One region of the Tatumella sp. UBA2305 genome, then DNA from elsewhere that is predicted to be linked to it. Evidence: predicted binding sites of a transcription regulator. Region 1 holds the regulator's gene; the other holds the start of a gene.
The links. Region 1 encodes PurR, which represses purine synthesis genes. Its sites were predicted from a motif close to CANGCAAACGTTTGCNTG; they were not measured.
Positions count from the first base shown of each region.

Region 1 (7,900 bases):
CAGGTCGTTGCCGATTTTCGTCAGGCCGCAATCAATGCTGCGGAAGCAGGCATGGATTTGGCAGAAATTCATGGAGCCCATGGCTACCTGATCCATCAGTTCCTGTCTTCACAGTCTAACCAACGTACCGACGAGTACGGTGGCAGTCTGGAAAATCGTGCCCGTCTGGTACTGGAAGTTGTTGACGCCATGGGAGAAGCCTGGGCGAAGAACCGTATCGCCATCCGGCTCTCGCCAGTGGGTGAGTTTCAGGCGTTGGGTAATGGTGCTAATGAAGAGGCTGAAGCGCTATGGCTTATCAGTGAACTGGCAAAACGTAAGATTGCCTACCTGCACTTATCTGAGCCGGACTGGGCCGGTGGAGCGCCTTACAGCGATGAATTCCGCCGTAAAGTACGCGAGGTGTTCCCGGGGGTCATTATCGGTGCAGGCGCCTACACCAAACAGAAAGCTGAAGATTTAATTAACCGTCAGTTGATCGATGCTGTTGCTTTTGGCCGTGATTATATTGCTAACCCGGATTTGGTTGAACGTTTACAGAAAAATGCCCCGCTGAACCCTCAGCACCCTGAGACATTTTATGGCGGTGCTGCTCAGGGATACACCGATTACCCTTTCCTGAACGATAACTAAGCACACCCACAGCGATTTCCCTGTTACACTAGTGGCCGGTTAACTTTCCGGTCATTGGTGTTTTATTGATGACTGGCCTGAATAAAAGAGGATGATATGCGTCTGCTTCATACCATGCTACGTGTTGGTGACCTGCAACGATCAGTGGATTTTTATACCCGTATTTTCGGCATGCGGTTGTTACGTCAAAGTGAGAACACTGAATACAAATACACTTTAGCCTTTGTAGGTTACGCAGAAGAAACTGAAGGCACAGTGCTCGAACTAACCTATAACTGGGGCGTTGACAGTTATGACCTGGGAAATGCCTACGGACATATCGCCATTGAAGTTGATAATGCCGCAGAAGCCTGCGAACGAATTCGAAAAGACGGGGGTAAAGTTTCCCGCGAAGCCGGTCCGGTCAAAGGTGGCACTACCGTAATTGCGTTTGTAGAAGATCCGGATGGTTACAAAATCGAGTTAATTGAAAAAAAACATACCGGTCAGGGACTCGGCAACTAACAGGCGATGTCTGCCTGAATCAGGCAGACTTTTTCTGCGGAAGTAATATTCACCCGATTATGTCCCGGTAGTAATAGTCAGACTACCGACTGCTCTTTTCGTCCAATGAGATACTGATGTCCGAAACTTCTTCGCTCAATGCACTGAATCAACGTTTTCGGGGCTTTTACCCTGTCGTGATTGATGTCGAAACCGCAGGTTTTAATGCCGACACTGATGCACTACTGGAAATTGCTGCGGTCACCCTGAAAATGGATGACGATGGCTGGCTGCAGCCGGACCAGACCCTGCATTTTAATGTAACGCCGTTTGAAGGTGCACTGTTACACCCTGAAGCACTGGCTTTTACCGGTATCGATCCTAATGATCCTGAGCGCAATGCAGTCAGTGAACATGAAGCGTTACACGCTATTTTCAAGATGGTACGCAAAGGCATGAAAGACAGTGACTGTGCCAGAGCGGTTATCGTGGCTCACAATGCCCATTTTGATCAAAGCTTCGTGATGGCAGCCGCGCAGCGCAGCCATCTGAAACGCAACCCTTTCCACCCGTTTGCCACTTTTGATACCGCGGCTCTCAGCGGGCTGGTTCTTGGCCAGACAGTACTTGCCAAAGCCTGTAAAACGGCAGGAATGACTTTTGACAGTCATCTGGCGCATTCCGCGCTGTATGATACCCAACAAACGGCAACCTTGTTCTGTGAACTGGTTAACCGCTGGAAAAGACTGGGAGGCTGGCCGTTACCCACCGGTGAGGATGATGAGACAGAGGCTTCTGTCGCGTCTGACTGACGCACAAAAAAATGCCCGCGTAAATAAGCGGGCATCAGAATCACCGTCGGTAACAGTTATTCTGCCGCAGGGTATTTCTCTGCGGTTTCTTTAATCAGCTGCTGAAGTTCGCCACGCTGATACATTTCAATAATAATGTCACAGCCGCCCACCAGCTCTCCGTCTACCCATAACTGTGGAAAAGTTGGCCAGTTTGCATATTTCGGTAACTCGGCACGAATATCCGGATTCTGCAGGATATCGACATAGGCAAAACGCTGGCCGCAGGCTGAAAGTGCCTGAACCGCCTGAGCGGAGAAACCACAGCTTGGTAATTTAGGGGAACCTTTCATATACAGCAGAATAGGGTTTTCAGAAATCTGAGTCTGAATTTTTTCGAGAGTGCTCATAGTACTTCCTTCGGGACAAAACGACATGTTTTGTTATTGTAGCGATATCAACCCGCCAGTGAAAACGACATTTTTCATCTACTACATAAAAGTTCACTTATATGGCATTTCGCGTTAAACCGTTAACAACTGCAGGATGAAAAATTCAGTCGCATGAAGTTTCATCAAAGATATGTGGCTTAATTACCTGTTTATGCTCAATTTTACGTCAAAAAACTTCTCGTAACAGATTCCGGAAAAAAGACCTTAACATTTAATAAAATTCTGGATTAGAATGAATTTGGGGCTGACTGAAAGGTCAGATGTTATTTTTTAATTTTGTCCGTCTTTTTCAGGACATTTAACCTGTAACCTGACAACTATGCGTCTACTGATCACGCTTTTTATTCTGGCTGTAGCACAGCTTTTTTTCAATGTCGCAGAGGCATCGCCTCGAACCGCGGTAAATGCCACATTTCACAAAACCACCCGTAAAGCTGTCACCGAAGAGGATGCACGCCGCAAGCGAAGACCGATTAAGACGACCAGTAGTCGACATAAAACCCGTCAGCCCCTGATCCATCGGGTGAAACACTTCACCAGTCAGCGTAAAGTTAAACATAGTCGTACAACGAAAGAATCTCTTCATCTGGCAAAGAATCGCAGACATGAAACTAAAAAGTATGGCCGTCATCGCCCCGCAGCTATAAAAACGACGCGTCATCCATCCGCCACACTGGCCGCTATCCGGATGAGTAAACAGCATCGTTTGCGTTATCAGAAAGCCCGTGCGACCGCGATGGTTAAACTGATGGATCAACTCGGGAAGCCTTATCAGTGGGGAGGAACCTCTCCGCATACCGGATTTGACTGCAGTGGTCTGGTTTATTATGCCTATAAAGACCTGGTGAATTTCAAAATTCCCCGCACTGCGAATGAAATGTACCATCTGCGCGACGCAGCACCGGTAAAACGTGATGAGTTGGAAAAAGGTGACCTGGTGTTCTTCCGTATCCATCGTCACGGCGCAGCTGACCATGTTGGTGTCTACCTGGGTGATGGTAAATTTATTCAGTCACCTCGCACCGGTAAAGATATCCAGATTACTGCGTTAAGTAATGAATACTGGCAGCGTCACTATATTGGCGCACGTCGCATGATGACACCGAGCACCGTCCGTTAATTTTTCTTTCCCGCCCCGGAAAACAAACTGCACCTTAAACGCCGAGAGTAAGGTGCAGTTTTTTATACTGAGAGCAAGCTGCCTGACCCATCCCCCCTTTTCCCCAACGTTGCTTGCAGAATTGAGTCGCTGGTAACCTCTACCGCAGCAAAGTCACCGGCATTTCCCGACAACAAAAAAAACCGGCACCAGACTGACCCGGTGACCGGTCCTGACAACTTAACCACACAGGCTGGTCGTCGATGGCTGAACCTGTGCGCGACGATTAATGCAATATGGCCGTAAAACTGAAGGCCATAATCATCAGCAACGCTACGACAGTAGTTGTCAGTGCAAGCTTAAGATCAGTATCCATCAGAACTCCTTTAGGCACACTAAAAGTAGGGAGATAGTTATAATCCCACACTGGTGCGCAAAAATCTCGTTTTATTGTGGCAGCCTTGCTAGAATTGCCGGTCTTTGTTGCGCAAATTCCTCAGCTGCTGTTTTTTTACCGGTTGTCTTCCCCGGACTCTCCCCTGACCTCTGAGTTCCCATTAAGACTGGTCAGTAGAATGCTGAACTGACGCAAACGATTAACATATTAAAAATCAATATATTATTTTTTTAAAACCAGGAGTACTCACTGAATGGCAACTATTAAAGACGTGGCAAAGCGTGCAGGGGTTTCGACCACCACTGTGTCCCATGTCATTAATCAGACCCGTTTTGTTGCGGAAAACACACGGAAAGCGGTCTGGGAAGCGATAAACGAGTTGCACTACTCCCCCAGTGCTGTCGCCAGAAGCCTTAAAGTCAATAATACCAAGACGCTGGGCTTACTTTCGACAACACTCGAAGCCCCATATTTTGCCGAAATTATTGAAGCTATTGAAAAAAAATGCTTTGACCACGGCTATACCCTGATTTTGGGTAACGCCCACAACGATCTACAGAAGCAGCGGGCTTACCTGTCAATGATGGCGCGCAAACGCGTAGACGGGCTTCTGGTCATGTGTGCCGAATATCCGCAAGAGCTGCTGGATATGCTGGAAGAAAACCGCAATATTCCGATGGTGGTGATGGACTGGGGGGTGTCACGCGGAGACTTTACAGACACGGTGCTGGATAACGCGTTTCATGGCGGATACCTGGCAGGGCGTTACCTGATTGAGCGGGGTCATCGTGATATTGGTTGTATCCCGGGACAAATGGAAAGAAATACCGGAGGTGGCCGGCTGGCAGGTTTTCTGAAAGCTCTGGAAGAGGCGGGGATCACTCACCGTGAAGAATGGAGCGTCCAGGGGGATTTTGAACCCGAGTCTGGTTACAAGGCGATGCAGAAAATACTTGCGCAACCTCAGCTCCCGACTGCGGTATTCTGCGGCGGGGATATTATGGCCATGGGAGCCATTTGCGCTGCAGATGAACAGGGACTGCGGGTGCCCCAGGACATCTCCATTATTGGCTACGATAATGTGCGCAACTCTCGTTACTTCACGCCGGCACTCACAACCGTTCACCAGCCAAAAAGTGAATTAGGCGAAAAAGCGCTTGAGATGCTACTCGACCGCATAGTGAACAAACGCGAAGAACCTCAAACCATTGAAATCCATCCGACACTGATAGAACGTCGTTCGGTAAGCGACGGTCCGTTCCACGACTACCGGCGCTAACCACCTCAGTCACTCCCTGAGCCATTCCTGGTTCAGGGTGGCAGTATCTCCCAGGTACTCCAGGATCCAGCGTAAAGCCGGCGAAGTACGTTGTTCTGACCAACTCACGCAACATGGACTTTCCGGAAACGGAACGGGTAGTTTCAGTTCTTTCGCTTCTCCGCTCTCTAATAGCGGCCGTGCAAGGTGGCCGGGGACCATAGCCACACACAATCCTGCCCTTACGCAATCCAGACCAGTCTGCCAGTCCGGTACGGTCATCCGACGTTGGTTATCCAGAGTCCAGGTCATCCTTCGCGGTAATTCCCTTGAGGTATCCTCCATAACCAGTGATGGCCATGCACGAAGCTGCTCCTCGCCCGACTGAGATTCTCTTGCCAGGGGATGTCCGGCACTGACGATACAACGCCAGTTAAGACGTCCCATATCCTGGAACGCATAACGCCCGGCTACCGGGACCGCCTGAGTCGCCCCAATCGCCATATCAACGCGGCCTGCGGCTAATGCATCCCAGACCCCGTTAAACACCTCTTCATAGATATGCAATTCAACATCCGGGAAGTGTCGGTAAAAGTCGATGGTCAGTTGCTGCATTCTGGAACGTTTAACGATACAGTCCATCGCAATACTGAGTTCACCACGCCAGCCGTTTGCCAGTTGCTGGCACTGACGCCGGGTTTCCTGCATTTTTTTGATAATCCCCCGACCTTCGCGAACAAAATGTTCACCTGCGGCCGTCAGTATCACATCACGGTGCTGTCGCTCAAACAATGAGACTGCCAGCCACTCCTCCTGTTGTCGCACGGTATAACTGATGGCTGAGGGTACCCGGTGTAACTCTCTGGCTGCCGCACTAAAGCTACCATTCCTCGCCACTGCATCCACGACTTCGAGCGCATATTCTGACCACATAGCAACCTTTCAATATTTTTCACAGTTGGTTGCAAATAATAACGGTTCACAACCCTCCACGCACCCTTTTAAACTCTGGCGCAAATTTCCACGAGGAGGATCGATGCGTCATCCGGTAATCTTTTTAGTCTATCTGTCATTACTCAGTATGCTGGGTTTTCTGGCTACAGATATGTATCTGCCTGCTTTTGAGGCCATGAAACAGGATCTGAATACCGATTCAGGTGTGATTAGTGCCAGCCTGAGCCTGTTCCTTGCAGGGTTTGCCTGCGCTCAGTTATTCTGGGGCCCGCTGTCGGATAAAGTTGGCCGGAAACCCGTTCTGGTGACTGGTCTGGCAATATTTGCATTGAGCTGTCTGGCAATGCTGTGGGTATCCTCGCCACATGCGCTATTGGCGCTGAGATTTATCCAGGCCACCGGTGTCTGTGCTGCCGCCGTCAGTTGGCAATCCCTGGTACTGGATCACTATCCGGCATCCCGCAGTCAGAAGATTTTTGCCACTATAATGCCCATGGTCGCATTGTCGCCGGCGCTTGCTCCGTTACTTGGATCATGGTTGCTGGCACATTTTCACTGGCATTCAATATTTTTGGTATTAACTGTGCTGACCTGCGTGTTGATAATGGCTACCCTGCGCTTACCGACCAGGCCAACGGCAGTTTCCGGAGCAAAGGACTCTGTAACCCCGGGTTTTTTGAAGTTACTCTCGGTACGCCAATACAGTGGCAATGTGCTGATCTATTCAGCCTGCTCTGCCAGTTTCTTTGCCTGGCTAACCGGTTCACCCTTTATTCTATCCGGGCTGGGGCTGACTACCGGTGATATCGGGCTAAGCTATATCCCACAAACCCTGACGTTCCTTGCGGGTGGCTTTGGTTGTCGTGCTCTGCTTAACCGGTTCAGTGGTCGTCAACTGTTACCCTGGTTGCTGGCGCTTTATACAGTGAGTATCGCTGGTGTTGTCGCTGTGAGTTTCTTTAGCCAACCTCAGCTGTTCAGCCTGTTACTTCCCTTCTGCGGCATGGCAATGGCTAACGGGGCTATTTATCCTGTCGTCGTTTCTGCGGCGCTTCAGGTATTCCCCGACGCAAGCGGTAAGGCTGCTGCCCTACAGAACGCGTTGCAGCTGGGGTTATGCTTCGTGTTCAGTTTGCTGGTGTCTTATCATCTTTCACAGCCCTTACTGACAACCGCCACAGCAATGGGCGTCACCGTTTTTCTGGCCGGAGCCGGCTTTTGTCTTCAGTATCGTAAACCTCCCTGCCCTTAATTTCTCCCGCCGCTCGCACGGCGGGTTAATCCTGCTTTCACAATTAGCGCCCTAATCATCAGTCATTGAACATTCAGATTGCCGGGCATATAATCACTCTGGTGACAAATTTTCTATTATAAGTCACCGTGTATGCTGACTAATTTTGTTTGTGCTTTGTCTGCGCAACCGCATTTTTCGATATTTACTAGCACCTCTGTTTTGTCTTTACTTATAAATGCACGTTTTTTGTGAGTTTACTCACGAACCCACGAAAGTTGTCTATTCTTTCTTCAGGTTCAAATAGAACAGGTGATAAGAAGCGTATGAGTTCATCATGTGTAGCAGAAGTTAGCCTTAAGGAAGATCATTGGTACCGTATTGCCAGTGAAATGCTGTCGATGGCCGATATTGCTATCAATGGTGATCGCCCTTGGGATATTCAGGTAAAAAACCCTGATTTTTTTAAACGAGTTTTGCAGGAAGGCTCTCTGGGTTTAGGTGAGAGTTATATGGACGGCTGGTGGGAATGTGAACGGCTTGACCAGTTTTTTTATCGGGTATTGAAACATAAACTTGATAAACAATTGCCGCATCACTTT
Region 1 is NZ_DDVT01000015.1:610,808-618,707, forward strand. It holds gene B3Z23_RS09215 (alkene reductase) at 1-633, shown strand, start outside; gene gloA (lactoylglutathione lyase) at 730-1,137, shown strand; gene rnt (ribonuclease T) at 1,254-1,928, shown strand; gene B3Z23_RS09230 (Grx4 family monothiol glutaredoxin) at 1,985-2,317, opposite strand; gene B3Z23_RS09235 (C40 family peptidase) at 2,679-3,479, shown strand; gene B3Z23_RS09240 (YnhF family membrane protein) at 3,745-3,834, opposite strand; gene purR (HTH-type transcriptional repressor PurR) at 4,109-5,134, shown strand; gene punR (DNA-binding transcriptional activator PunR) at 5,144-6,046, opposite strand; gene punC (purine nucleoside transporter PunC) at 6,150-7,319, shown strand; gene cfa (cyclopropane fatty acyl phospholipid synthase) at 7,625-7,900, shown strand, end outside.

Region 2 (7,900 bases), on a different contig from region 1:
TGGGTGCGGATATTTTACGTCTGTGGGTCGCTTCTACCGACTACTCAGGTGAAATGGCGGTATCAGACGAAATTCTGAAACGTTCTGCGGATGCGTATCGCCGTATCCGTAACACCGCCCGCTTCCTGCTGGCAAACCTGAACGGATTTAATCCGGAAACTGATCTGGTGGCTGCAGAGGATATGGTGGTGCTGGATCGCTGGGCTGTCAGTTGTGCACTGGCGGCACAGCAGGATATCGTAGCCTCTTATGAGCGTTATGACTTCCACGAAGTGGTACAACGCCTGATGCAGTTCTGTTCAGTCGAGATGGGATCTTTCTATCTGGATATCATCAAAGATCGCCAGTACACCGCGAAAGCCGATAGCGTGGCACGCCGGAGTTGCCAGACGGCACTGTGGCATATTGCCGAAGCACTGGTTCGCTGGATGGCACCTGTCATGTCATTCACCGCGGATGAAATCTGGGGACACTTGTCCGGACAGCGTGAACAGTATGTGTTTACCGGTGAATGGTATCAGGGACTGTTTGGCCTTGCGGAAGACGAGGCGCTGAATAGTTCTTACTGGGAACAACTGCTGAAAGTTCGTAGTGAAGTGAATAAGGTGATAGAACAAGCCCGAGCCGATAAGCGGATTGGTGGTGCTCTGGAAGCCTCAGTGGTTCTGTACGCGGATGAGTCGTTAGCTGAAAAACTAAAAGCTCTGGGGGATGAACTGCGTTTTGTCCTGCTGACTTCGTCGGTTCAGGTTGCTGACTACCCGTCTGCGCCTGCGGATGCTGTTCAAAGTGAACATCTGAAAGGTCTGAAGGTAGTTCTGACTAAAGCTGAAGGCGAAAAATGTCCACGTTGCTGGCATTACACGACCGATGTTGGTCAGAATCCTGAACATGCTGAAATCTGTGGCCGTTGTTATACCAACGTGGCAGGTGCCGGCGAAGAGCGTAAGTTTGCCTGATGAGTAAATCATTGTGTTCAACCGGCTTACGCTGGCTTTGGGTGATGGTGCTGGTGATCGTGGTCGATTTTGCCAGCAAACAGTGGATTATGGCGAATATGCAGTTGCACGAGAGCCGTACGCTGATGCCATTTCTGAACCTGTTTTATGCGCATAACTATGGTGCGGCATTCAGTTTTCTGGCGGATAAAGGCGGGTGGCAGCGTTGGTTCTTTGCCGGAATTGCGGTGGCTATCGTTATCGCATTACTGGTGATGATGTACCGTAGTCGTGCCAGCCAGAGGCTAACGAATATTGCTTACGCTATGATTATTGGTGGGGCATTAGGTAATTTGCTCGACCGGGCTTGGCATGGTTTTGTCGTCGATTTTATTGACTTCTATGTCGGTGACTGGCATTTCGCGACCTTCAATATTGCGGACTGTGGAATTTGTATTGGTGCGGCACTGGTGGTTCTGGAAGGGTTTATCCCTTCCTCAGCTAAACAGGCTGACAAAGGGTAAGGCATGAGTAACACGCTACAGCATAACCATTCGTTTCTGGTGCATTTTACACTGACTCTGGAAGATGGATCGGTTGCCGAATCGACACGTGCAAACGGAAAACCGGCATTATTCCGACTGGGGGATGACAGTCTGTCTCCGGCCTTTGAGGCCGCTCTGGAAGGGCTGACTGCCGGGGATTCCCGTCAGTTTACCCTGGCAGCGGAAGATGCATTTGGTGCAGCTAATCCTGATTTGATTCAGTATTTTTCGCGCAGGGACTTTGCCGACGCTGGTGAGCCTCAACAGGGGGCAATAATGTTATTTACGGCGATGGATGGCAGTGAAATGCCGGGAGTTATTCGTGATGTTTCCGGTGATTCCATTACCGTGGATTTTAACCATCCACTGGCCGGACAAGTGATCACTTTTAACGTTGAGGTGCTGGAAGTTAATCCACAACCGGAGGCCGAAAATGCAGATTCTGCTCGCTAATCCGCGGGGATTTTGCGCCGGTGTTGACCGGGCGATCAGTATTGTGGAGCGGGCGCTGGAGATGTACGGCGCACCGATTTATGTCCGCCATGAGGTAGTACATAACCGCTATGTTGTGGAGAGCTTACGTGAGCGTGGGGCGATTTTTATCGAAGAGATCAGTGAAGTGCCGGATGGTGCGATTCTGATATTTTCCGCCCATGGCGTTTCTCAGGCGGTCAGGGCGGAAGCCCGTTCCCGTTCACTGACGATGCTGTTCGATGCAACCTGTCCGTTAGTTACCAAAGTGCATATGGAGGTTGCCAGGGCCAGCCGCAAAGGTGTGGAAGCAATTCTGATTGGTCATGCCGGGCATCCTGAAGTTGAAGGCACCATGGGGCAATACAATAACCCGGAAGGGGGGATGTATTTGGTGGAGTCACCTGAAGATGTGTTCAGGCTCAAAATCAAAGATGAATCTAATCTGAGCTTTATGACTCAGACCACCTTATCTGTGGATGATACCTCTGAGATTATCGATGCGTTACGTGAACGTTTTCCGGCTATTATTGGCCCGCGCAAAGATGATATCTGCTACGCCACGACTAACCGCCAGGAAGCTGTACGGCATCTTTCTGATCGTGCGGAAGTGATTCTGGTTGTTGGATCGAAGAACTCTTCTAACTCTAACCGGTTGGCGGAACTGGCACAGCGCGCCGGTAAACTGGCTAAGCTGATTGATTCTGCGGAAGATATCCGTGAGAGCTGGCTGGAAGGGGTCAGTTGTGTCGGGGTGACTGCGGGCGCTTCAGCTCCGGATATTCTGGTGCAACAGGTGATTTCCAGATTACAGGAATTTGGTGGTGAAGCCGCGATAGAACTGATTGGTCGAGAAGAAAATATTGTCTTTGAAGTGCCAAAAGAACTTCGGGTTGATATTAAAGAAGTTGAATAATCCCGTATTCCTGCAGCCGGTTCCTGTGCTGCAGGAGTTCAGCTGTTGCTGATCTGCCGTACCGGTAGCATTAATTTCTGAATACTGCCGGCTTCACGTCTCATTGTTTTTGCTGATAATATTCCCCCATCCCGCTGAAATTCTAATGATGCTTTATTTTACTGGTGCCCACTCACGAGGCTGGTTACTCTGAGCCGGCATTTTATGCACATGTACAGGAATGAATAGTTATGAAAAACATCCGAATAGGTATTGTCGGAGCCTCCGGAAGAATGGGCCGTCAGTTGATTGAAGCCACCTTGCTGGCCAGTAATGTCAGTCTTGGTGCTGTGGTGGTTCGTCAGGGATCATCTTTAGTGGGCTGTGATGCTGGTGAACTGGCGGGTATCACCAAAACCGGAGTATTGATTACTGATAATCTGCTGGCGGTGAAAGATGAATTTGATGTTCTAATCGATTTTACACGTCCGGAAGCCACACTTGAGTACCTTGAGTTCTGTCAAAACCATCAAAAAGCGATGGTGATTGGTACTACCGGGTTTAATGATGCTGGTAAGCAGGCGATCCATACAGCCAGCCAGCAGGTGCCCATTGTTTTTGCGGCTAATTTTAGCGTCGGTGTCAATCTGGTGCTTAAATTGCTGGAAAAAGCAGCAAAAGTAATGGGTGAATATAGTGATATCGAAATTACTGAAGCGCATCACCGACATAAAGTTGATGCGCCTTCAGGCACCGCGCTGGCGATGGGGGAATCAATCGCAGATGCGATGGACTGGAAACTTGCCGAACATGCAGTGTACAGCCGTGAAGGTCATACGGGTGAGCGCAAGCCACAGACCATCGGCTTTGCCACCGTGCGGGCCGGAGATATTGTTGGTGAGCATACGGCAATGTTTGCGGATATTGGGGAGCGGGTTGAAATCACTCATAAAGCTTCCAGTCGAATGACTTTTGCAAAAGGCGCGGTTAAAGCCTCTGAGTGGGTTCTCACTCGAGAAAATGGTCTTTATGACATGCGGGATGTACTTTCCTTGAATGATTTATAATGTGTTGTGATGTGAATGGCAATCAGTAACTATTTGATTGTAATGGAGGGTTTTTTATTTTCCCTCCTTATTTTTTAAATATATTCATCTCAGGTCATTTTTATAAATTTTTAGTTGTTTTTTTTATTTAACCTGTTTTTTGTCCCTTATTTGGTGTTGATTTCGGACCATTTGGTCTGAAACGTCGTTTTTTCCACTTATCTATTATGCTTCTCGTCAGGCAATCGTTTTAGTACGCTATTAATCCACCATTTATGTCGCTGTCAGTAGCTTTTTCGCTTCAGTGCGTTAAAAAAAACAATATTATTGGCTTTCAGACTGGACATAGTGCATGACGCTCATTAGAATGCGCCCAATTTGCCAAAAATCGACCTGAAAGGTGTTTTTTGGATTGATTCAGGTGCTATTCATGAATTAATATGCAGGTATAGTGACTATTTATTCCCTGGAGGAAGTTTTGACAAAGTCAGCAATCCTGGTTCTGGAAGACGGAACCGAGTTCCACGGTCGGGCCATTGGGGCATGTGGGTCGGCAGTGGGAGAGGTCGTTTTCAACACGTCAATGACCGGTTATCAAGAAATCCTTACTGATCCTTCCTATTCCCGCCAGATCGTCACTCTTACTTATCCCCATATCGGTAATGTTGGTACCAATCCCGCAGACGAAGAGTCCTCCCGGGTGCATGCTCAGGGATTAGTTATCCGCGACCTGCCTCTGATTGCCAGTAACTACCGCAGTACCGAAGACCTCTCAGCCTATCTTTCCCGCCATAACATTGTTGCAATAGCCGATATCGATACCCGTAAGTTGACCCGCTTATTACGCGAAAAAGGTGCTCAGAATGGCTGCATTATTGCCGGTGATAATCCGGATGTGGCTGTAGCACTGCAGCAGGCGAAAAGTTTCCCGGGTCTGAAGGGGATGGATCTGGCCAAAGAAGTTACCACTGATAAGACCTATGTCTGGCAGCAAGGTAGCTGGACGCTGGCGAATGAATTGCCTGCGGCAAAAGATGAAAGCGAATTGCCTTACCATGTCGTGGCTTACGACTTTGGTGCCAAACGCAATATCCTGCGTATGCTGGTTGACCGTGGGGTACGGTTGACCGTGGTTCCGGCCAAAACATCGGCGGATGAAGTTTTGAAACTGAATCCGGATGGTATTTTCTTATCGAACGGTCCCGGTGACCCGGAGCCTTGTGATTACGCGATCAGCGCAATTCAACAATTTCTGACAACGGATATTCCGGTATTTGGTATCTGCCTCGGGCATCAGCTATTAGCTCTGGCCAGTGGCGCTAAAACGATAAAAATGAAGCTGGGACATCACGGAGGAAACCACCCGGTGAAAGATCTGGACCGGAATGTCGTGATGATCACCGCGCAAAACCACGGTTTTGCCGTTGATGAACAGAATCTGCCAGAGTGTCTGCGGGTGACCCATAAATCCCTGTTCGACCATACCGTGCAGGGGATTCACCGGACAGATAAGCCCGCATTCAGTTTCCAGGGCCATCCGGAAGCCAGCCCCGGACCGCATGACGCGGCACCGTTATTCGACCACTTTATCGATTTAATTAACACTTTCCGTTCCGGTAAAAGGTAATCAGGAGCCAATAAATGCCAAAACGTACAGACATAAAATCCATCCTGATCCTTGGTGCCGGCCCGATAGTGATTGGCCAGGCGTGTGAATTCGATTACTCCGGAGCTCAGGCTTGTAAAGCCTTACGCGAAGAAGGCTATCGTGTGGTGCTGGTGAACTCAAACCCGGCTACCATCATGACTGACCCGGATATGGCGGACGCTACCTATATTGAACCTATCCACTGGGAAGTGGTGCGCAAAATTATCGAAAAAGAGCGTCCGGATGCGGTATTGCCTACCATGGGCGGTCAGACAGCTCTGAACTGTGCGCTGCAACTGGAAAAGCACGGTGTGCTGGAAGAGTTTGGCGTCACCATGATTGGTGCAACGGCAGATGCTATCGATAAAGCAGAAGATCGTCGCCGTTTTGATAAAGCCATGAAGAGCATTGGGCTCGATACCGCGCGTTCCGGTATTGCTCATACTATGGAAGAAGCTCTAAAGGTTGCAGAAGATGTCGGTTTCCCGTGCATCATTCGTCCTTCCTTTACTATGGGTGGCACCGGTGGCGGTATCGCCTATAACCGCGAAGAATTTGAAGAGATTTGTGAACGCGGGTTGGATCTCTCTCCAACCAATGAACTGCTGATTGATGAGTCGCTGATTGGCTGGAAAGAGTATGAGATGGAAGTGGTTCGTGACAAAAATGATAACTGTATCATCGTTTGTTCTATCGAAAACTTCGATGCCATGGGTATTCATACCGGTGACTCCATCACGGTTGCGCCCGCTCAGACGCTGACCGATAAAGAGTACCAAATCATGCGTAACGCTTCGATGGCGGTTCTGCGTGAAATTGGTGTGGAAACCGGTGGATCTAATGTGCAGTTCTCGGTAAATCCTGAAAATGGCCGTCTGATCGTCATCGAAATGAACCCCAGGGTTTCCCGTTCTTCGGCACTGGCTTCTAAAGCGACCGGTTTCCCGATTGCGAAAATCGCGGCCAAACTGGCAGTGGGTTATACCCTCGATGAGCTGATGAACGATATTACCGGAGGCCTGACTCCGGCGTCATTTGAACCTTCAATTGACTATGTCGTCACTAAGATTCCTCGTTTTAATTTCGAAAAATTTGCTGGTAGCAACGATCGTCTGACTACCCAGATGAAGTCCGTCGGTGAAGTGATGGCTATTGGCCGTACATTCCAGGAATCCATGCAGAAAGCATTACGAGGCCTGGAAGTCGGTGCCTGTGGTTTTGACCCGAAAGTTGATCCGGATGATGCTGAAGCATTAACCCGTATACGGCGTGAACTGAAAGATGCTGGCAGTGACCGTATCTGGTACATCGCCGATGCTTTCCGCCTGGGGATGTCCGTGGATGGTGTCTTTAATCTGACCAATGTGGATCGCTGGTTCCTGGTTCAGATTGAAGAACTGGTTCGTCTGGAAGAGCAGGTAGCACGTCAGGGACTCAATGGCCTGAACTATGATTTCCTGCGTCAGCTGAAACGTAAAGGTTTTGCCGACCAGCGTCTGGCTAAACTGGCCGGAGTGGCAGAAAGTGAAGTCCGCAAACTGCGTCAGCAATATAATCTGTATCCGGTGTATAAGCGCGTAGATACCTGTGCAGCGGAATTCGCGACCGATACTGCTTATATGTACTCAACGTATGAAGAAGAGTGTGAATCGAATCCAAACAGTGATCGTGAAAAAATCATGATTCTTGGCGGTGGCCCTAACCGTATTGGTCAGGGGATTGAGTTTGACTACTGCTGTGTACATGCTGCTTTGGCTTTGCGTGAAGATGGTTACGAAACCATTATGGTCAACTGTAACCCTGAAACCGTGTCTACCGATTACGATACTTCAGACCGCCTCTACTTCGAACCGGTGACTCTGGAAGATGTGCTGGAAATCGTCCGGATTGAGCAGCCGAAAGGTGTCATTGTGCAGTACGGTGGTCAGACACCACTGAAACTGGCTCGTGCCCTGGAAGCGGCGGGTGTTCCTGTCATAGGAACAAGCCCTGATGCCATTGACCGTGCAGAAGACCGCGAGCGATTCCAGCAAGCGGTAGAACGTCTGTCACTGAAACAACCGGCGAACTCAACCGTGACTGCGCTGGAGCAGGCGGTAGAGAAAGCAGCAACCATCGGTTATCCGTTAGTCGTACGTCCTTCTTATGTCTTGGGCGGACGCGCAATGGAAATTGTTTACGATGAAATCGACCTGAAGCGCTACTTTATGACGGCAGTTTCTGTGTCAAACGATGCTCCGGTACTGTTAGACCGTTTCCTGGATGACGCCGTAGAAGTTGATGTTGATGCAATTTGCGACGGTGAGCAGGTACTTATTGGCGGGATTATGGAACATATCGAGCAGGCGGGTGTTCAC
Region 2 is NZ_DDVT01000023.1:147,432-155,331, reverse strand. It holds gene ileS (isoleucine--tRNA ligase) at 1-959, shown strand, start outside; gene lspA (signal peptidase II) at 959-1,462, shown strand; gene fkpB (FKBP-type peptidyl-prolyl cis-trans isomerase) at 1,466-1,936, shown strand; gene ispH (4-hydroxy-3-methylbut-2-enyl diphosphate reductase) at 1,917-2,870, shown strand; gene dapB (4-hydroxy-tetrahydrodipicolinate reductase) at 3,101-3,916, shown strand; gene carA (glutamine-hydrolyzing carbamoyl-phosphate synthase small subunit) at 4,374-5,522, shown strand; gene carB (carbamoyl-phosphate synthase large subunit) at 5,537-7,900, shown strand, end outside.
Region 2: the regulator PurR is predicted to act here: its motif matches at 4,134-4,151, upstream of carA (glutamine-hydrolyzing carbamoyl-phosphate synthase small subunit).